2 regions of the Salinicola lusitanus genome follow, and region 2 is predicted to be linked to the other one. Evidence: predicted binding sites of a transcription regulator. Region 2 holds the regulator's gene; the other holds the start of a gene.
The links. The regulator FliA, encoded in region 2, starts transcription of late flagellar genes. The targets are predictions, from matches to a motif close to CTAAAGTTNNNNNNNNNNCNGCCGATA.
Positions count from the first base shown of each region.

Region 1: a site for FliA is predicted at 7,240-7,266, ahead of flgM (flagellar biosynthesis anti-sigma factor FlgM). Genes of this name have one in related genera too.

Region 1 is NZ_CP151919.1:3,496,232-3,507,136, reverse strand. It holds gene AAGT95_RS15720 (flagellar basal body P-ring protein FlgI) at 1-831, opposite strand, end outside; gene AAGT95_RS15715 (flagellar basal body L-ring protein FlgH) at 906-1,562, opposite strand; gene flgG (flagellar basal-body rod protein FlgG) at 1,619-2,401, opposite strand; gene AAGT95_RS15705 (flagellar basal body rod protein FlgF) at 2,463-3,230, opposite strand; gene flgE (flagellar hook protein FlgE) at 3,292-4,584, opposite strand; gene AAGT95_RS15695 (flagellar hook assembly protein FlgD) at 4,649-5,350, opposite strand; gene flgC (flagellar basal body rod protein FlgC) at 5,380-5,790, opposite strand; gene flgB (flagellar basal body rod protein FlgB) at 5,795-6,214, opposite strand; gene flgA (flagellar basal body P-ring formation chaperone FlgA) at 6,424-7,197, shown strand; gene flgM (flagellar biosynthesis anti-sigma factor FlgM) at 7,313-7,588, shown strand; gene AAGT95_RS15670 (flagella synthesis protein FlgN) at 7,628-8,080, shown strand; gene AAGT95_RS15665 (histone-like nucleoid-structuring protein, MvaT/MvaU family) at 8,151-8,528, opposite strand; gene AAGT95_RS15660 (GGDEF domain-containing protein) at 9,045-9,980, shown strand; gene AAGT95_RS15655 (hypothetical protein) at 10,152-10,784, shown strand; gene AAGT95_RS15650 (DUF3307 domain-containing protein) at 10,781-10,905, shown strand, end outside.
Region 2 is NZ_CP151919.1:3,814,291-3,825,195, forward strand. It holds gene AAGT95_RS17225 (calcium/sodium antiporter) at 1-551, opposite strand, end outside; gene AAGT95_RS17230 (paraquat-inducible protein A) at 855-2,222, shown strand; gene pqiB (intermembrane transport protein PqiB) at 2,215-3,867, shown strand; gene AAGT95_RS17240 (PqiC family protein) at 3,864-4,484, shown strand; gene AAGT95_RS17245 (RNA polymerase sigma factor FliA) at 4,625-5,323, opposite strand; gene AAGT95_RS17250 (flagellar protein FlhE) at 5,454-5,879, opposite strand; gene flhA (flagellar biosynthesis protein FlhA) at 5,876-7,960, opposite strand; gene flhB (flagellar biosynthesis protein FlhB) at 7,957-9,120, opposite strand; gene cheZ (protein phosphatase CheZ) at 9,272-9,940, opposite strand; gene cheY (chemotaxis response regulator CheY) at 9,960-10,349, opposite strand; gene AAGT95_RS17275 (protein-glutamate methylesterase/protein-glutamine glutaminase) at 10,414-10,905, opposite strand, start outside.

The DNA.
Region 1 (10,905 bases), 320 kb from region 2:
GTCGATGACGATCGACAGGTTGCCGTGGGCGACCGCCGCGCGGTTCAACGTGACGGTATCCGACAGCACCACGGAGCCGGTGCGGGCATTGACGATCACCTTGGCCGGGCCGCGTTCGGTGGTGACGTCGACCCCCTGTACCCGGGCCAGGAAGGTGACCCGATCGTTGCTGTTGGCCGGCAGCTTGAGCTGCACCGTCCGCCCATCGAGCGCGGCCGCCACCGGCGCGCCGAACTCCTGATTGATGGCCGCCACCATCCGGCGAGCGTTCTCGAAATCGGATTGCTTGAGGAACAGGTCCAGGGTGCCGCTGGCGTCGCCCAGCCGCACCGGCACCTCCTGCTCGACCAGCCCGCCCCCGGGAATTCGGCCCGCCGCCAGGTGGTTGACCGACACACTGCTGCCGGCCGCCTGGGCGCCGGCGCCCCCCACATAGACGTTGCCCTGGGCCAGGGCGTAGACACGACCGTCCGCGCCCTTGAGCGGCGTCATCAACAGCGTGCCGCCCCGCAGGCTGTCGGCGTTGCCGACGGAAGAGACGGTGACGTCGATCTCTTGCCCCTGGCGCGAGAACGGTGGCAACTTCGCGGTCACCATGACCGCGGCCACATTGCGCAGCTGCATATTGGTGCCGGCCGGGATCGTCACCCCCAGCTGCGACAACAGGTTGGTGATGCTCTGGCCGGTGAACGGCGCCTGGGTGGTCTGGTCTCCCGTGCCGTCGAGGCCGACCACCAGTCCATAGCCGACCAGCGGGTTGTCACGCACGCCCGAGAAGTTGGCGAGATCCTGGATGCGTTGGGCCTGCGCACCGAGGCTGAACAGCAGCATCGTCACCAACGCCAATGTTTGTACCAGCGACGGGCGGCACGACCGGATCGAACGGAACAGGCGGATCATAGGCATCAGAAAGGCGAGACGTTGAGGAAGAAGCGCTGCAGCCAACCCATGTTCTGCGCTTCGTTGATGTAGCCGTCACCGATGTACTCGATGCGGGCATCGGCGACCTGGGTCGACTGCACGGTATTGGCGCCGGTAATCGCCCGGGGATTGACCACGCCGGAGAACCGGATGTATTCGGTGCCCTGGTTTATCGCGATCTGTTTCTCCCCCCGTACCTTGAGGTTGCCGTTGGCCAGCAGGTCGTAGACGGTCACGGTGATCGTCCCGGTGAAGGTGTTGTTGGCGTTCGCCCCCCCGGAACCGTTGAACACGTTCTCGCCCGCCAGATCCGTACCGTATCTCTCGAGGAAGTCGATCGGGTTGGGAACCACCCCCGGTGTAAAGGTGGTGGAGCCGTTGCGAGTGGCGTTTGCGGCGGAGTTCTTGCTGGCGCTGACCTGCTCGTCGAGCACGATGGTGATGATGTCGCCGACCTGGCGCGGACGCCGATCCTCGAACAGCGGCTGAAAACCGAAGCGCGCCTGATAGATGGAGCCGTTGGCCTGGGCCGGCGGCGTCGAGGGGATTTCCACCGGTGCGGAATTCTCGACCACGGAGTGCCTGGGAATCTGCGCACAGCCCGTCACGACCATCGTCAGCCCAAGGCCGATCAGCATCATCACTCTGCGCCACGTCGTGGCTAGTTCTGCGGTCAGCAACACGCGACTTCCCCGATTTATAGCTGCGTCAGACGCTGGAGCATCTGATCGGACGTTTCGACGGCCTTGCTGTTGATCTCGTAGGCACGCTGCGTCTCGATCATGCTGACCATCTCCTCGACCACATTGACGTTGGAGGTCTCGACATAGCCCTGGTAGAGCTTGCCGGCACCATCCAGCCCCGGGTTGAGATCGGTACGCGGACCCGAGGCATCGGTCTCCAGGTACAGGTTCTGGCCGATGCTCTGAAGTCCTGTCGGATTGATGAAGGTTGAGAGCATGATCTGCCCCACCGCATTGCTCTGGGACGTCCCCGGCTGGGTGACGGATACGGCACCGTCCTGACTGACGGTGATCGAGAGCGCGTTCTGTGGGATCACGATCGGCGGATCGACGGGATAGCCACTGGCGGTGACCAGTTGGCCGTTCTCGTTGACCTGAAAACTGCCGTCGCGAGTGTAGCCGGTGGTGCCGTCCGGCATCTGTACGGCAAAGAACCCCTTGCCGTTGATCGCCAGATCGCGGGAGTTCTCGGTATTCTGCAAGCCGCCCTGCGTATGCAGTCGTTCGGTCGCCACGGGGCGAACACCGGTACCCACCTGCATGCCGGAAGGCAAGTTGTCGACGACCGACGACTGAGCGCCGGGCTGACGCACGTTCTGGTAGAGCAGATCCTCGAACACCGCGCGGGATCGCTTGAAGCCGTTGGTCGAGACGTTGGCCAGGTTGTTGGAGATCACATCCAGTTTGACCTGTTGCGACTCCAGACCGGTCTTGGCCGTCCATAGAGATTTGATCATGACAGGAACCTCACTATCGGTGCGCTCGCGCTGTGGCTGGCACCGCTGGTCGAAATTGGCATCAGCTGGTCAGTGAAAGCAGACTGTTGGCGCGCTGCTCGTTCTCATCCGCGCTTTCGATCACTTTCATATGCATGTCGTAGCGCCGGGCGCTGTCGATCATCGAGATCATCGCGTCGGTCGGAGTGACGTTGCTGCCCTCGAGCGCGCCGGGAACCAGTCGCCGGGTGTCATCGGCCGGCAACGGGGCCGCGACGTCCTCGCCTTCCGCCGGCACTCTGCGGAACAGGCCATCCTCCCCGCGCACCAGATTGTCGTTGCCCGGAACCACCATCTTCAGACGCGCCAGCGGCGCCACGGCGTCGGGATTCTGGCCCGGCTCCAGCACGCTGATCGAACCGTCCGCGGCGATCGTCACGTCGCCCCCGAGCGGTACCACGATCGCCTGGCCGTTGTCGGAGAGAACCGGGTTGCCGAGCGACGTCAGCAGGCCGGTGGCGTCGACCTGGAGATCACCGCGCCGCGTGTAGGCCTCCCCGCCGTCCGGCGACTGCAACGCCAGCCAGGTGTCGTCGCCCTGCAGCGCGACGTCGAGGCTGCGCCCGGTGGTACTGATGGTGCCCGGCGTGAAATCGGCGCCGGGCGTGGTCATCATCGAAGCGATGCGCGTCGGCAGGCGCGCGTCGCCCTCCACCGGCACCGCGCGAAAAGCCATCAGCTCGCCACGAAACCCGGGAGTACTGACGTTGGCCAGGTTGTTGTTGACCACCGACTGCTGAGCCATGGTCTGGCTTGCGCCACCCCCGGCGGTATAGAGAATCCGGTCCATGCTGAAACCCTTTGGAAGCGAGGTGGCTGCCGGTCAAGACTTGACCGGCAGCGTGCCGTTGTCAGCGCAGCTGGGCGATCTGATCCATGACTTCGGACTGCGTACGGATCGAGTTGGTATTGGCCTGATAGTTGCGTTGCGCAATGATCAGGTTGACCAGTTCCTGGGTCAGGTCGACGTTGGAAGCTTCCAGCGTCTCGGCCTCGATCGATCCCAGCGTGCCCGTCCCGGCGATGCCCAGCAGCTCGTTGCCGGAAGTGGCGGTCGCCGCGAACAGGTTGCCGCCGGAGGGCGACAGCCCCTCGGGGTTGCGGAAGGTGGCCAGCGCGATCTGTCCGAGATCGATGGTTTTCTCGTTCGAGTAGCTGCCGACGACGGAGCCGTCATCGGCGAAGCTGACGCCCACCAGGGCGCCGGAGGCATAACCGTCCTGCGCCAGGCTCTTGACCGTGGAGTCGTTGGAGAACTGGGTGCTGCCCGCCATGTTGAAGGTCGCACTGATCGGATCGACGCCGTCGCCCAGCTCGTTGTCGGTGAACGCCAGGTTCGGCCAGTTAACCGGATTGGCGGTGGCGTCTTCACCGTCGATGGTGGCCAGCTTGCCGGCGCTATCGAAGGTCGCGGTGAGCGTCTGATCGGTGAGCACGCCGTCCAGCGCCGTGCGGGCGCTCCAGGCATTGTCGTCGGTCTTCTGGAAGTACAGCGTGGCGTTGTGCTGCGCGCCCTGCGAGTCGTAGACCGTGAAGCTGGTGGAGTAGTTGTAGGCGACGTTCGTCTGCTGGGTAGTGTCCCCCGCCGTCTTGGCCGCAAGACTGTCGTAGAGCACGGCGGTCGAGGAGTCGTCGGCCACGGTGGAGGCATCCAGGTTGAGCTGAATGTTGATCCCCGTGCCGGTGGCACCGGTAGCACTGGCCGGCATGTCCGCCGCCGGCACGTTGAGCACCTGCGGCTGGCCGCCGACGACAACGCCGGAGTTGACGTTGGTGGCATCCGCCAGGCCGTAGCCCATCAGCCGGGCGCCCTGGGCGTTTTCCAGAAATCCGTCGGCGGTCAGCGTCAACTGGCCGTTGCGCGAGTAGCCGACCTCGCCCTCCTGCTGGAAGCGCAGGAAGCCGTCGCCGCTGATGGCGATGTCCAGGTTGCGTCCGGTGGACTCGAGGCTGCCGGTGCTGAAGTCCTGGAGCACGCCGGAGACCCGGGTACCCAGGCCCACGGCGCTATTGGCGAATACGTCCGAGAACTGGACCGATCCGCTCTTGAACCCCTTGGTCTGGGAGTTTGAAATATTGTTGCCGATCACATCCAACTGCTGGGAAGCGGCGTTGACGCCACTCAATGCCTGCGAAAAGCCCATGACTGATCCCCTACGTTTATCGGTTGCGTCCGCTAGAACGGTTGATGTCGTTACTGAATCTCGCTCAGAGAATCTGACGTACTTCCGAGAGCGCCACGGGATCCTGAGCGTATCCCAAGTCGAGCTGGGCGCCGTTCGCCCCCTGAATCACCCCGTTGACCAGGGCGTAGTTCAGCGCAGCCGGCGCGTAGGTTTCATCCCCTACGGTGCCGGTCAGGGAAGCCGTGTAGGTGCTGTTGACGGCAGCGTTGGAGCCATCGGCCAACTTGCCATCCCAGGTAAAGCTGTGGACGCCCGCGGACAAGGGCCCGGTGGAGAAGCTGTCGATGATCTCGCCGCTGGCACCGCGAATATCGATCTGCAGATCCTCGACGGCACTATCCAGCTCCACGCCGATAGGCGTGGTGACCACACCGTTGGCATCCTCGGAAGTTCCCACCAGGATCCTGTTGCCCGGCACCATCACGCCCTGACCGATCAAGGCCGTGGCCTGTAACGCCTGGCCCGCGTCGATCTGGTCGGTAATCGCGGACAGACTGTCGTTGAGCTTCTCGATACCGCTGACGGTGTTGATCTGAGCCAGTTGCGCCGTCATGTCCGAGTTTTCCATCGGACTGGTCGGGTCCTGGTTCTTCAACTGTGTCACCAGCAGCGTCATGAAACGCTCGTTGAGCTCGCTGCCGGAGTCGACTCCCGTGGTAGAGCTCTTGGCGGCCGCACCATTGATGTTGGCCAGGGTACTGTTGCCGATCACCGGACTGGACATGACCTCTCCTCGCTATGGACCGACACCGATCAGCCTTCGCCGATGGTGAGTGTTTTCGTCATCAGCGTCTTGGCGGTGTTCATGACCTCGACGTTGGCTTGGTAGGAGCGTGAGGCGGCGATCATGTCCACCATCTCGTTGACCGGGTCGACATTGGGCATCGTCACGTAGCCCTCGTCGTTCGCCAACGGGTGCCCCGGTCGATACTCCATGCGCATCGGCGTGGTGTTGTCCTCGATCACGCCGTTGACGCGAACACCGCCTGCACTGCCGCCCTGCTGGCTCATCGCCTGGAACATCACCTGCCTGGCGTGATAAGGCTGCCCGTCAGGACCGGCGACACTGTCCGCGTTGGCCAGATTGCTGGCCGTCACGTTCATCCGCTGTGAATTGGCGGACAGCGCCGAGCCGGAAATTTCGAATACGCTGAACATCGACATCGTGTTACTCCGATTGCATGGCTTTCTTCAGCCCTTGGATCTTGCGGCTGACGAAAGTGACATCCGCCTGATAGCGCAGCGAATTGTCGGCAAAGGCCGAGCGCTCCCGATCCATGTCGACCGTGTTGCCATCGAGACTGGGCTGATCCGGCACCCGATAGAGCAGATCCCGGACGCCCGCCCCGCCTCCGGCCTGCCCGGGAATGTGCCGGGCCGAGGTCCGCGCCAGTGACAGCCCACCGGAAGCCTCGCTGCGGCCCTGCTCCATCACCCGGTTCAACTCGGCGCGAAAATCGAAATCCCGGGCCTTGAAGTTGGGCGTATCGGCATTGGCGATGTTATTGGCCAGAACCTGCTGGCGCTCCGCACGCAGATTGATGGCCTCCTGCTGGAAGCGCACCGCGTTATCCAACTTGTCGAACATGCCGTGCACCTCGAATGGCGTTCGCTGGAAAATTGACAGAGTGGAGAATAGCGGCGGGATGTTCGTGGCAAATGTGTAAACAGACCCGTAATTGCGCGCCATTTTTATCAATGCCTGGCGGCGGGCCCGTTTAAAATCGCTTCCACTATGGGGAATTCCGTCGATCGACGCGGTACACCGCGAGCCTGCCAGCCACCGAGGTCCATGACATGCGAGCAGATCCGCCCGACACGTTTCAGCGCGCCATGTCGAAGTGCCGCCCCGGTCTGCGCCGGATCGCCTGGACCGGAGCCATGACGCTGATGGCGCTGCTGTTCGCGCTGTCGCTGTTACCGATACCTTCGATATCGCAGGCGGATACCGAGGTTCCGCCGGACGATGCGATCAGCGCGAGCGTCACGCGCTTTCTCCAGCAGCAGACCGCTTCACTCGGGGATCAGGTCGAGATAGCGGTTCAGGATCGTGCAGCCGATCTCGGGGATTGTCCGACACCCCAACCTTTCCTGCCTCGACCTGGGGTTCCCCAAGGCCGGGTGACCGTGGGCGTGCACTGTGGCAGCGACAGCAGCCGCACCCGCTATGTGCAGGCAACGGTTTCCGCGGTCGTCCGTCACCTGGTGGCCAGCCAGCCAATCGAGCCGGGGCAAAGGATCGATGCGAGGGCGCTGGACTGGCAGCAGACGGACATTTCCCGGCTCCGCCGTGGCTATCTGGACGACCCCGCCCAGGTGGACGGCATGGTCGCCACCCGGCGTATACCGCCGGGCACCACCCTGACCGAGAGCATGGTGCGCAAGCCCTGGATGGTAAAACGTGGCGACACGGTGGTACTCACCGCCGTCGGCCAGGGCTTTCGTGTCAGTCGCAACGTCGAGGCGCTGGACAACGGTGGGCTGGGGAGTACGATTCGGCTCAAGACGGAGAACAACCAGATTCTCCAAGGGAGAGTGACAGGGCAGGATCGACTGCGGGTGGACTTCTAGCCTACCCGGATAAATTTCTTAACAAAACTCTTCCTTAATTGCTTTCAGCTTCCGCGGGCGCTGCCGATAACGTAGGAAACCCCGTCATCGTGCATCCAGCCATGAGGTAACGACTTTGAAAATCGACCAGACACAGCCGCTGACTCGCCCCACGCAGAACGAAGCCGCCGAGCAGCGCAAGAGTGTTGAATCGCTGGGAAACGCCAAGACGGCGGCCGGTTCGACCACGACGTTGAGCCAGATACCGACCGCTGACGATAGCGGCGACATCGACACTGCTCGCGTCAACGACATTCGCCAGGCCATCTCCGAGGGCCGGCTCGAACTCGATACCGGCAAGATCGCCGACGGCCTGATCCAGAGCGTCCGCGACATGCTGGGTGAGCGTTAATCATCTGACTGACTTCAGGTCCGGATTCAGGAATCTTTCATGACGCCAGCCGAATTGCTCCGCGAACAACAGGCCCTGCTGCAAGCGTTCGCCGAAACCCTGGATGCCGAGGCCACTTGCCTGGGCTCGGGTAACGCCGATGGAGAGCGTCTCAGCACGCTGGCGGCATCGAAGCAAAAGCAACTGAGCGAGCTTGATCGACTCGAAGGTCTACGCAGGGAGCAGCAACGGTCGCAGGGATTTGGCGTCGGCAGCCAAGGCGCGGCCCAGTTCGCCAATGCCACCGGCATGGACGAGACCTGGCAGCGTATTCGCCGGTTGGCGGAACAGGTTCGCCAAACCAACCGTCTCAACGGCCACATTATCTCCCAGCGGCTGGAGCATAACCAACAGGCCATCGATTTCCTGAATCGTGCCATTGGTGGCAGCGTCTACGGGCCAAGCGGCCAATCCCGACATGGCGGCTTCGGCGGGATCAGTTCCAAGGCCTGAAAAGCAGAACCCTCCGCCAAAACGATGGCAGAGGGCTCTTTAGACCAAGCGAAGTAACAGTAGTAAATGCTCAGTCTTCCGTTCTGACGACCCAAGATTCGACGGTATCGCCGCCGTGCTCGTCTTTCCAGGCCTTCAAGGTCTTGTGATTGCCGCCACGCGTCTCGACGACTTCACCAGTCTTGGGGTTCTTGTAGATTTTCAGCTTGCGCTTGCGGCGTCCTCCAGTGGAGCTCGCCGGCGCTGCCGAAGCCTGGGAGCCCTCGGCCGGACTCAACAGTTCCATGACGTCCCGCGTCGTCTTGCCGTATTCCGCCATCAGTGCCTCGAGCTTCTCCTTGAACTCGAGTTCGGATTTCAGGCGCTGATCACCCTCCATGCGCTTCAGCTCTTCTTCAAGCTGCTTCAGGAGCTGTTCTTTCTTGACATAATCGCTGAGTAGAGACATTCGTCGTTCCGTTGCGGATTGGTTTAAGCGAAGACATTATTGCCGATATTTACAGAGTTGCAAGGCTTGTCGGGATGATTTTTTTAAAGCATACCAATTACCGCTATTTATTAACTCACCCTTCCTTTCACTTCTTATCCGCGAACTGACTCCAAGCGATGACCGCCCGACACTTGCCACAAGGAAAACCCCACCGCCGAACTGAGCGCAATGTTCATCTCGGCAAAAAAAGCAGCGCCAGGGATATTCCGATGCCGATTTGATTGTTAAGACTTTATTCGAACAGGCGGCCTTTAAGATTACCAGCCTGCAAAACCTGGATCAGCGCACGCTAAATCAATGACATCTAATTACTTATGGTTCCGACGATAGCGCTACAGTTCGCCTACGGAACGTCGATATTGAACTGGAGGCCACGCGTATCCCCGCCTCGGCACGAGGGGGCACACGTTCCACTCATCCGACGACGGACTGCGGTCTTCGGCAACCAGGACATCGGTTCAAGACATGCCGAAAATGAAAAACTATTTATCGGCCCGGACACTGGGGGTCCTCGCCGGGATCTGGATAGGCAGCTCGCTGGCCACACTGACGGCGGCCTGGCTCGTGACGACCGCGGGCGGTACCTTGGTGACGGTCATACTGGCCGGTCTGCCTGTCGGGTTCGCGGGGCTGGCGGCCACGCTGTGGCTGATAAACCGCCAACTACTGGTGCCAGTCAGGCGCATGACCGATCACGTCCGCCTCGAACATGACTTCAGTACCACGCCTCGTGAAATGCCCTTCGATCTCTCCAGCCGTGCCGATGCCGTCGGTCTGCTGGCACGGCAACTCCAGCGATTGATCGAAGAGTCCAGAAGCCACCACGCCGCGCTACTGGAGCAGACCCTCAACGATCCGCTGACGGGACTCGGCAATCGCCGGATGCTGGAAAAGCGCCTGGATATCCTGGTCCCGCTGAGTCGCCGGCTGAGCTGTACGGTATCGGCGATGATGATCGACGTGGATCATTTCAAGGCCTTCAACGACAACTATGGCCATCCGGCAGGCGACAGCTGTCTCGTGGATATCGCCGGGGTGTTGAGGGATACTTTTCGGCGAGAGACCGATGTCGTGGTGCGTCTCGGCGGTGAAGAGTTCCTGGTACTGCTGATCAATACTGGCCATGAGGAAGCCCGGGCCCTGGCAGACGCGATGCGAGGCATGATCCAGGCGCTGGGGCTGCCGCATGAGTACTCTCCCGTTGCCCCCGTCGTCACCGTCAGCGTTGGCGTGGTAACGAGCCCCAACGGCCTGTTGATCGATATCGACGAAATGATCAACCACGCGGATCAGGCACTCTACGACTGCAAGGAACACGGGCGGAATCGGGTGGCGGTGAGACTGATCGGTGCCGACAACACGCCGGCAGCGCATACCACTGCCGTTGATTCGGCCACCCGGACATCATAGGGATAACAAAATTTACAAGCATGCACTGGATGAATATCCAGTAGTCGTTTACCTTCATCTTATCGATATCTTCAGCGTCCTGCCTTAATAGCTTTTTTTATGCATAATCGCAAAAATAGCTTTTTTAATCTATAATCCAGCTGTTTCACCTGGATATCGATAAGGAGTCTCATGACATTGATCGGCGTGCTCAGTGGAGACATCGTTGCCTCCCGCGATATTGCCGACAAACGCAAGTTGCGCGGCACGATCGATACCGGCATCCAGCGTCTCGGCCAGACGCTGGGTGCCGTGGGCACGCGGTTCCGTGGCGACGCCTTCCAGCTGGCCGTTCCGGGGATCGAGGACACTATCGTCGCGGCTGTCCTCATGCGTGCCAGCCTGCTCGAGCACTCTCCCTCTCGACGCCAGAGCTGGGACGCACGAATCGCCATCGGGATCGGCGAGGGTGAAGTGCCCGCGCCGGAAGACTTCATCAATGCGGATGGGGAGGCCTTCGTGCGCTCCGGTCAAGGTCTGGACGCGTTGGGCCAAGGCCATCAACGCCTGGGCCTGTTCCTCCCGTCTCCCCAACCGGATCTGAATCTGCTGATTCAGTTCGCCGATGACATCATCAGCCACTGGAGCCACAACGCCGCGGAAGTGGTTCGCCTGAGCCTTACCTCCGATCACTCCCAAAGTGAACTGGCCAAACGCTTGGAGCGCTCGCAACCGACCATCAATCGCCGCCTGAGCGCGGCGCGCTGGTCGCTGATTCACGCCTTTCTCGAGTTCACCCGAGAACGCCTGGAGGCCATGAAATGAGCGAAACCGGCCTGTCGCTGCTCTTGGCGCTGCTGCTGTCGCACACCGTCGCCGATTTCATCCTGCAGAGTGACGCCTGGGCGCGCCAGAAGCAGCAATACCATTTCCGCGCGCGCTCGCT
Region 2 (10,905 bases):
ACGATCAGCATCAGCAAGCCGACCAGCGTCCAGACCACGCCGCGCTTCAGCGACATGGCGTCTGCTGCCGCATGCGCCTCGACATCGGTCTCAAGCGCATCGCCGTGGGTACTGCGGGCCCGCCAGATGCTGTAGCCAAGGAAACCGAAGAGCAGTGCCAGCAGGAGGACCGCATCGACGCGCGAGATCACGCCGTCATGCAGGCACCAGAACGAAATCAGCGTTACCCCCCCAAGCACCGGCAACTCCTGGCGGATCACCTGAGAGTGCACCGTCAGCGGGCTGATCACCGCCACCAGCCCTACGATCAGGGCGATATTGGTAATGTTCGAGCCGTAGGCGTTCCCCAGCGCCAGGCCGGGATTGCCCTGGACGGCTGCCAGCGCCGATACCATCAGCTCCGGAGCCGAGGTGCCGAAACCGATCACCACCATGCCGATCAATAGTGGCGGGAGCCCCAGATGACGAGCCGTCGCCGCGGCGCCATCCACGAATCGGTCGGCACTCCACACCAGTACCACGAGTCCGGCCACAATGGCCGCCAGCGCCATCCACACGTTAGGATCTCCCCTATGTTCGTAAGGCCCCGACAGCCGGTGGCGGGGCAACGACAGAGCGCCCGGCTGCGCTCCGGAGAACGCCTCTGCCGCCCAGGTAAGCGATTGTGCTTCTTCGGCAAAACGGCCTTAGCCTACTATAGTATCCAAGCGGCTGAACTATCATGACTTTTCGACAACAACGCCAGCGTCTTCGAGTGCATCCAACAAACATGCACGGACGTATGTATTCCAGTAACATGCTGACATCAAGCAGCGTGGTACGCCTTTCATCCAGCTTTCGCATCGGGTACGGCTTTGGCAGCAGGCAAGAGTGACTCTGACATCGACAAGACGAGTTTCCTGACGCCTCGACGGACGCGTCGTCGTCTTCGTGCCTGCCACGAATGCGATCTACTGGTCGCCCTGCCGCCTCTGCATCCGGGTGAGCGAGCCAGTTGCCCACGCTGTGGTCACACACTCAGCCACCGACATTTTCGCCCCGCCGAGCGCAGCCTGGCATTTGCCATCAGCGCCTTGATGGCGTTGGCGGCGGCGCTCTACTTCCCGTTCATCAGTTTCGAAGCGCGCGGTGTCAGCAATGCCATTCATCTCGTCGACACCTCCGCCAGTCTCGTCAGGTTCCACGAGCCGTTCGTCGGCATGCTGGTACTGCTGACGGTCGTGGTGCTGCCCACGGTCTATCTTCTTGCCGTCGTCTGGCTGCACCTCGGCCTCCTGCAACGACGTCCGCTGCCGCGGAGCTACCGCATCGCTCGCGCGCTCTCCCATCTCGGCCCCTGGATGATGGCGGACGTGTTCGTCATCGGCGCCCTCGTCAGCCTGATCAAGATCGCCGGCATGGCATCCGTCGACCTGGGCCTTTCGTTCTGGGCGTTCTGCGTCTACGCCCTGCTGCTGCTGCTGACCACACGCTCCATCGACACCGACTGGATGTGGTTCTCGCTGGTGGGTGAGCCGCTCGCCCCCGAGGGGTGCCGACCGGGCCAGCCGGCCGCCGAACAGAAGCTCACCGGTTGCCCGACCTGCGGCCTGGTCAATCGCCTCGGCCATTTCGGGCGCGGGCGCTGCCAGCGCTGTGGCGAGCCGCTACGCTTCCGGAGCCCTCACAGTCTGCAGAAGACCTGGGCGCTGCTGATCGCCGCAACTCTCTGCTACATCCCCGCCAATCTCTACCCGATCATGACCACGACGTCGCTGGGCAACGAAACGCCCTCGACCATCATCGGCGGCGTCATGATCTTTCTCGGCCACGGCGACTGGCCCATCGCGTTGGTCATCTTCACCGCCAGCGTGGTGGTGCCGATCGGCAAAGTCTTCGCACTCGGCTGGCTCTGCATTACAGTCCGGCGCAGCGGTGAATCCGAATTCAAGCACAAGCGCCAGAAGCTGTACCGGATCACCGAACTGATCGGGCGCTGGTCGATGATCGACGTCTTCGTGGTCGCCATTCTGGTGTCGCTGGTCCATGCCGGATCGCTGCTGGCGATCACGCCGGGCCCGGCGGCGCTCGCCTTTTCCGCGGTGGTCATAATCACCATGCTGGCCGCGATCAGCTTCGACCCACGCCTGATCTGGGACGCGCGCAACATGCAGCCCCACATGCCGGCCGCGCTCAAACGCCAGTCACCCTACTCGCCCGTCAAGGAAGCCGACGATGCCTGATTCGATGCAACGCGCCAAACGGGTGTCGCAATCGCGACTCTCGCCGATCTGGATAGTGCCTCTACTGGCGGCGCTGATCGGTGCCTGGATGGTGTGGGACAACATTTCCAGCCGAGGGCCGTTGATCACGCTGAACATGGACAACGCCGAGGGCATAGAGGCCGGCAAGACCCTGATCAAGACGCGCAATGTCGAAGTCGGCCATGTCGAGGCCGTCCGCCTTTCCGACGACTTGTCACACACCGTGGTCACTGCGCGCATGTCCAACGACGCGGCGCGAATGCTCAATGCCGAGACGCGCTTCTGGGTGGTCAAGCCACGCATCGGGCGCGAGGGCATCAGCGGTCTCAATACCGTGCTGTCCGGCGCTTACATCCAGCTCGCGCCGGGCAAGAGCGATGAAGCTCAGGACAGCTTCGATGTCCTCGAACAGCCGCCGGTCGCACCGCCGGATGCCCCTGGACTCAGGATCAACCTGGTGAGTCAGGTCGGCAATTCGCTCAGCGCCGGCGATCCGGTCACCTACCAGGGCTATACCGTCGGTCGCGTGGAGAGTACCGATTTCGACCCCGACAAACGGGAGATGCGCCACCGCATCTTCATCCAGTCTCCCTACGACAGTCTGGTGACCGATACCACGCGTTTCTGGAGCTCTTCCGGCATCGACGTGCAGCTGGATTCGGAGGGGGTGAACGTCAACCTGGACTCGTTCGAGACGTTGATCAGCGGCGGCGTCACCTTCGGCGTGCCGGAGGACGTGACCCGGGGCGGTCCGGCCAAGCAGGACGCGACCTACACCCTCTACAACAGCGAGGAGAGTGCGCGCGAGGGAACCTATGACCAGTACATCGAATATGTCCTGCTGGTCGATGACACCGTTAGAGGGCTCAGTCGCGGCGCGCCGGTGGAGTATCGCGGCGTGCGCGTCGGTACCGTCGTCGCGGTTCCGTGGCACTTCACCGCCCCGCAACCGGACGGTCTCAACCAGTTCGCGATTCCGGTGCTGATCCGGATCGAACCTCAGCGACTGGAGAGCGGCGAGGACATCAACAAGAATATCGACGATCAAGAAGTGCGTCAGCGCTTCGAGAAGATGTTCAAGGACCTCGGGCTGCGCGCCACGCTCAAGGCCGGCAACCTGCTGACCGGTGCACTGTTCGTCGATCTCAACTTCAGCCAGGACGCCGATCCCTACAAGCCGCTGACGTTCGACGGCAAGCCCGTGTTCCCGACCGTTTCAGGTGGTTTCGCGCAGATCGAACAGAAGATCTCGAACCTGCTGGACAAGCTCAACAATCTGCAAGTCGAGCCGATTCTCGACCGCCTGGATCAGACGATGCAGACCTCTCAGCAGACGCTGGAGCAGGTGCGTCAGATCGCCGAATCGGTCAATGCCATCGTCTCCGACCCCGCGACGCAACAGCTACCGGGCAGTCTCAACGACACGCTCCAGGAATTGCAGAATACGCTGAACGGCTTCTCTGCCGGCTCCTCGGGGTACCGTCAGTTGAATGACACCCTCAAGCAGCTGGAAATATTGATGCGCGATCTGCAGCCGGTGGCCAAGACTCTTCGCGAGCAGCCCAATGCGCTGATCTTCGATCGCGAAGTCCAAACCGACCCTGTGCCGAGAGCTCCCCAATGATGGCCTTACTCATGTTCCGCTGGCGCCAGTTCGGCGCCACGACCCTGCTGATGATCGCGACCGCGGCCCTGGCGGGTTGTGCCGCGCAATCGACACCAACCAATCGCTATACCCTGCCGGAGGTCGCGAGTCCGCCGTCGTCGCCAACGTCGTCGATCTCCGGGAATCGGCAACTCAGCGTCAGCCCGGTCGAGGTGGCCAGCTATCTCGATCAAGAAGGTATCGTGATGCAGACCAGCGATATCGAGCTCAATGCCGCCAATCAGAATCTGTGGGCCGAAGAGCTGGGCCACCAGTTGACACGCCAGTTGCGCCAGTCGCTGTCTGCCGAGCTGCCGGGCGTGACGGTCGTCAGCTCGGCTCAGGGCGGCGCCGGGACGCAGCGGCTATCGCTGAGCGTCGATCAGTTCCAGGGACGCTACGACGGTCGCGCCGTGGCCTCCGGGGAGTGGCAACTCCACGACGGTAACCGGCTGGTGATGCAACGCCATTTCGACGTGACCCGGCCACTGGAGAATGACGGCTATCCGGCGCTGGTGCGCGCGTTGGGTGCGGTGTGGAAGGAGGTGGCGCGGCAGGTCGCGGCGTCGGTTCGTGCGGCGCCATCCGCGGATTGACGGGCGCCAGTTCGAGGGGCCCGTTCGGACATTGAGTGGCGTCGACCCGGGAGCGGTCACGGTGACCGTCCCCGGGTCGATGAATCTGTCAGCGCCGGCGGCGCAGAGTTATCCCGGCTTCTCGGCCGACCGGGACCCGATCAGTGATTGAGCCGACTTCTCAGCCGGGCAACCGCCTGGCTGTGCAGTTGGCAGACCCGGGACTCACTGACGCCGAGCACGGCACCGATCTCCTTCAGGTTGAGCTCCTCCTGATAATAGAGCCCCAGCAGCAGCTTCTCGCGTTCCGGCAGCGCATCGATCGCCGCCATGACGTTGGCCCGGTTATCCGCGTCGAGGAGCGCCTCCAGCGGCGATGGCGGCCCCCCCTCGGAAACCGCCGTTACGCCGTTTTCGCTATCGCTCTCGTCATACGCCAGCAGAAAGCCGTTGTTGGCGTCCGTCAGCAGTTGATGGTATTCGTCGCGGGATATTCCCATCTCGCGAGCTATCTCCCGCTCTTCCGGGGCGCGGCCGAGTTGCTGCTCCAGCCTTCTCACCGCCTGGTCCAGGGCTCGGGCACTGCGCCGCACGCTCCGTGGCATCCAGTCACGACTGCGAAGTTCATCGATCATCGCGCCGCGAATTCGCTGATTGGCATAGGTCGAGAAGCTGGCGCCGTGCGCATTGTCGTAACGGCCCATGGCATCCAGCAGGCCCAGCATTCCGGCCTGGATGAGATCGTCGAGCTCCACGCTGGCGGGCAGGCGCACTTGAAGGGAGAGCGCGTGGCGTCTCACCATCGGCAAGTACTGCTCAATCACTGCGTGCTGATCGATTTTGCCTTGTGCGGTATACATCGAATGGCCTCGTCCAAAAACCCACGGTCACCGAAACGCATGACCCAATGACATCATTATGCCGCCCGCACGCCTAGCCAAGACGGCAAACTGCCCGTTATCCGGCGGCTATTTCGATTGTTTGTCGGCGTCACCCGCGATAATCGATGATCAATTGGCCGGCCGAGACCCTCACCCTGTCGACGCCGTGATCATTGACCGGCAGCTGGAACCGCAGCCGGAACGGGCTGGCGGCGGAACGTCCCGAGAAGTGCTGCGTTTCCCCCTGACGTCGGGCCAGCGGCAGGCAGAACGTCTGCTGGCATAGCCAGGCCTTCAGCGCCGGCGCAGGCGCATCGGTACGGAACGTCCAGCGAACGCGATCGATCCTCGCCTCCCCGAGGGAGGGCGGCGGCTGGATCTCGACGCCTGCCAGCGGACGCTCCGACATCACCACGGTCTGGCCCGGCAGCGGGGCCACCCAGGTTCCCTGGGCAGCCCAGGTCAACGCGATGGGCCATGCGACGACCGTGCCCAGCACGATGCGCCACGACGCTAGCGTGCGGCGAAGATTCATGGCGGCGCGCCAATGGTGGTGGTGACCCGCAGATTGCGATCGTCCGGAATTTCGGCTTGCGAGAGCACCACCAGCGACTTGATCTGGCGGCGCAGGAAGCGTGACAGCAACGCGCGCAATCCATGCTGTACCACCAGCACGGTCGGTTCGTCCCGGCTCTGCTGGCGCTCGACCGCGGCGGCCGTCTGCTGCATCAGGGTATCGGCCAGCCCCGGCTCGAGCGCACCGCCGTTGTTGAGCGCCTGGGTGAGAACCTGCTCCAGCCGGGGTTCGAGACTCATGACATGCATCGATTCGCGCCCCGGGAACCACTGCTGGGTGATCGCTCGACCCAGCGCGACCCGCACCAGGGCGGTCAGCTCGTTGGCATCCGACTGCTGCGGGGCGTACTCCGCCAGCACGTCGAGAATCGTGTGCATGTCGCGAATCGGGACATCCTCGGCCAGCAGGTTCTGCAGAATGCGCTGGAGCGACGTCAGCGGCAGCAGTTTGGGTACCACGTCTTCCACCAGCGATTTCTGATGCTCGGCAACCTTGTCCAGCAGTTGCTGGACCTCGGCCCGGCCCAGCATGTCGCCGGCGTTTTCGTGCAGCAGGTGATTGAGATGCGTCGCGATCACCGTACTGGCATCGACGACGGTATAGCCGTAGATCTGGGCACGCTCGCGCTGGGCCGTCTCGATCCAGTAAGCCGTCAGCCCGAATGCCGGATCCTGGGTACGACTGCCCTCGATGGCACCGGAAACCTGGCCCGGGTCGATCGCTAGCCACTTGCCCGGAAACGCCTCCGCCCGCCCGATTTCCACCCCCTTCAGGGTGATCACGTACGCATTGGGATTGAGCTCCAGATTGTCGCGGATATGCACCACCGACGGCAGAAAGCCGACGTCCTGAGCGAACTTCTTGCGCACGCTCTTGATTCGCCCCAGCAGTTCTCCCTTCTGGCGCTGGTCCACCAGCGGGATCAGACGATGCCCCACCTCCAGCCCCAGGGTGTCGACCAGTTGCACATCATCCCAGCTCGCCTCGGGCGTCTCCTGCACCGCAGGTGGCGCTCTCTCCTCCACCGAGCGGACCGCCTGGACCTGTTCACGCCGCAGGATCCACCACCCCAGTGCCGCCAGCACGACGGCAAACAGCAGGAACACGACGTTAGGCATGCCGGGAATCATGCCGAGCAGCCCCATCACGCCGGCGGCGAGAAACATCACTCGCGGATTGTTGAACAACTGGCTCAGCAACTGCTGGCCGACGTCCTGGTCGGTATTGACCCGTGACACCGTCACACCCGCCGCGGTCGAGATCACCAGCGCCGGAATCTGGGCAACCAGTCCGTCGCCAACGGTCAGCAGGGTGTAGGTCTTCACGGCTTCGCCGAAGGGCAGGCCGTGCTGGGCGACGCCGATCATCAGTCCGCCGATCAGGTTGATGACCATGATCAGAAGCCCGGCCATGGCATCACCGCGGACGAACTTGCTCGCACCATCCATGGAACCGTAGAACTCCGACTCCTGGTTGATCTCGGTGCGGCGCCTGCGCGCCTCTTCCTCACCGATGAGACCGGCGTTGAGATCGGCATCGATCGCCATCTGCTTGCCTGGCATGGAATCCAGCGTGAAGCGAGCCCCGACTTCGGCGATACGCCCGGCGCCCTTGGTGATGACCATGAAGTTGATGACGACGAGAATCAGGAACACCACCAGACCGACGGCAAAATTGCCCCCGATCAGGAACTCGCCGAAGGCCTCGATCACCTTGCCGGCGGCATCGCCGCCCTGATGCCCTTCCATCAGCACCACTCGGGTCGAGGCCACGTTCAATGACAGCCGCAGCAGCGTCGAGAACAGCAGCACTGCCGGGAAAGCCGCGAAATCCAGCGGCTTCTCGGTGAACATGCTGACCAGCAGCACCATGATCGACAGCGCGATGTTGAAAGTGAAGAACAGATCGAGCGCGAATGGCGGCAACGGCAGGATCATCATGCTCAATATCATGATGATCAGTACCGGACCCGCGAGCACCTTGTACTGCGTGTCTGCCGGCCACTTGCGCTGACCGAACCACTGGCTGAGCGCGTTCATTCACTCTCCTTGGATGAATCCGGTGCCGCGTCATCGAGCGCTGCTGGCACGGGTAAGTCACGGGGGGCCGTCGGCACCTCTCCGCCATCGCTTTCGACCTGCTTGAGGCGGAACGCCCAGGCCAGGACTTCGGCTACCGCGGTATAGAGATCGCCAGGGATTTCCTGGTCGAGATCGACATGATGATAGAGCGCGCGAGCCAGCGGCGGGGCTTCCAGGCGCGGTATGCGATTCTCGTCGCCGAGTTCGCGGATTCTGGCGGCTACCTGATCGGCGCCCTTGGCGATGACGACCGGGGCGGCCATCGCATCCTGCTGATAGCTCAGTGCGACCGCGTAATGGGTGGGGTTGGTCACGATCACGTCAGCCGTGGGCACCTTGCTCATCATCCGCCGTCTCGCCATGGCCTGCTGCTGCGAGCGGATACGCCCCTTGACGTGGGGATCCCCCTCCGTCTCCTTGTGCTCCTGGCGGATGTCCTCGCGGCTCATCCGCAACTTCTTGCTGTGGCTCCACATCTGATAGGGGACGTCGATCAGGATGACCAGCAGCAGTGAGGTCACAATGAGCGCGCACCCCACTGCCGCCATCCTCATGGCCGTCGCCAGCGCCTGCTGGATCGGCATCTCCATCAGGCCGAGCAAGGTGTCGCGCTGTGTCCATAAATAGGCCACTCCCACGCCACCGACCAGGACCGACTTGGCGATTGCCTTGGCCAGTTCTGCCAGCGCCTGGGTCGAGAACATCCTCTTCAGCCCCTTGAACGGATTGAGCTTGCTCAATTGAGGCTTGAGGGATTTGGCCGACACCAGCCAGCCGCCCAACATCGTCGGGCCGAGAATCGCCGCCACCGTGAACAGCAGGAAAAGCGGCAGCAAGGCGATCAGGGTATGTTCGCCCATCGACCAGACATGGCTCAGCATGCGGGCCGTGTCGAACGCCAACCCGTGGTCGAAAAGAAAGGCCTGCTCCATGACGATGCTCAGCTCGTCATAGAGGTTGTTGCCCATGATCCAGAGTCCGAGCACGCCACTGACCAGCAACAGGAAGGTGGCGAGCTCGCGAGAGCGCGCCACCTGCCCCTCCTCGCGCGCTTTCTCGATGCGGCGGGGAGTCGCTGGTTCCGTCTTTTCCTGATCGCTGTCGTTCTGTTCGGCCAAGCGCGCGTCCCGCCCGGGAATGATTGGATGGACGCTATTCTGCTGGGAGGGAGGACAGTTCAAAGGGCGAAATAGCAGCGCGTTCGCCCTGCTATTTCGGGGGGAGAGGATGCGGGAAGGATGAAACGCCCGATAACGTGCGGGGTTGCCGTCAGAATCCCAGGCTGTCGAGCAAGTCGTCCACCTGGTCCTGACTGCTGACCACATCGGCGGCTTGGGGGTTGATCTGCGGCCCGTTCAGCAGAGAGCTTGACTGCGACGATGACTGCGTGGCCTGTTCCCGACGCTCGGATCCCTCGGGAGCGTTGTCGATCAGGACCTGGAGCAACTGCTGCTCGATCTCGTGGATCACCTCCATCATTCTCTTGATGACCTGACCGGTGAGGTCCTGGAAGTCCTGCGCCATCATGATCTCGAGCAACTGCGCATTGGTGGCGCTGGTCTGCTTCGGCACGGTCTGCAGGTAGGAACGCGTGTCCTTGACCAGCATCTTGGCTTCGTCGAGCGCCTTGGGTTCGGCGAACCAGGCATCCCAGCGCTTGTCGAGTGCGATCGCTTCGCTCTCCAGCGTGTTCTGGATGGGCTGAGCATGATCGATGGCGTTGAGTGCGCGCTCTGCGGCCTGCTCGGTCATCGACGCGACATAGCTGAGCCGGTCGCGGGCATCGGGAATGGCCTGGGCCGCTTTTTCCACTTCCTTGTCGAGACCCAGCTCGCGCATGTTCTCGCGCAGCATGCGGGTCAGGTGACCAATTCTGTGGATCAGGTCGTCGGGCGCTACGCTTTCGGCAACTCTGGCTTGAGGATTGGCACTACTCATGGTCTCCCCTCCCGAGGCGTTATTTGCCCAACTTTTCGAAAATTTTATTGAGTTTTTCTTCGAGCGTCGCGGCGGTGAATGGCTTCACGACATAACCATTGGCACCCGCCTGGGCAGCCGCGATGATGTTCTCTTTCTTGGCCTCGGCCGTCACCATCAACACCGGCAACGAGGAGAGTTTCGGATCCTGGCGAATTTCCTTGAGCATCTCCAGGCCGTCGAGATTGGGCATGTTCCAGTCGGAGACCACGAACTCGAAGCCGCCGGCCCTGAGCTTGGTCAGGGCTTCCTGACCATCCTCGGCTTCGTCCACGTTCTCGAATCCGAGTTCCTTGAGCAGACTGCGGACGATCCGACGCATGGTCGGGAAATCGTCCACCACCAGAATGCTCATGTTCTTGTCAGCCATCGTCTGTCCTCATCGAATCGTTTGGCGGGCCTGCTGAGAGTTATCGGCAGCGGACCCGCTCGCTTTAAACGCGCTGCGCGCGCCCCGCTATGTGCATCTGCTGGACCAGATGACCCGCGATGTCCTGCAGCCCGATGGTCTCGGTCGCGCCGCCCAGCGCAATGGCCTCCTTCGGCATGCCGAAGACCACGCAGCTCGCCTCGTCCTGGGCCACCGTGTGGGCACCCGCCTCGCGCATCTTCAACAGGCCCGCTGCCCCGTCACGCCCCATCCCGGTGAGAATGACGCCCAGCGCATTCCGACCGGCGCAGGTCGCCGCGGAGTCGAACAGCACATCGACCGAAGGGCGATGCCGATTGACGGGCGGCCCGTCGTCGAGCGCGATCACGTAGTTCGCCCCCGAGCGAGTCAGGCGCATATGCCAGTCTCCCGGGGCGATGTAGACATGTCCCGGCAGGACCCGTTCGCCGGCTTCGGCTTCCTTCACCGTCACTCGGCAGAGTCGATCGAGCCGTTCCGCGAAGGAGCGGGTAAAGCCACCCGGCATGTGCTGGGT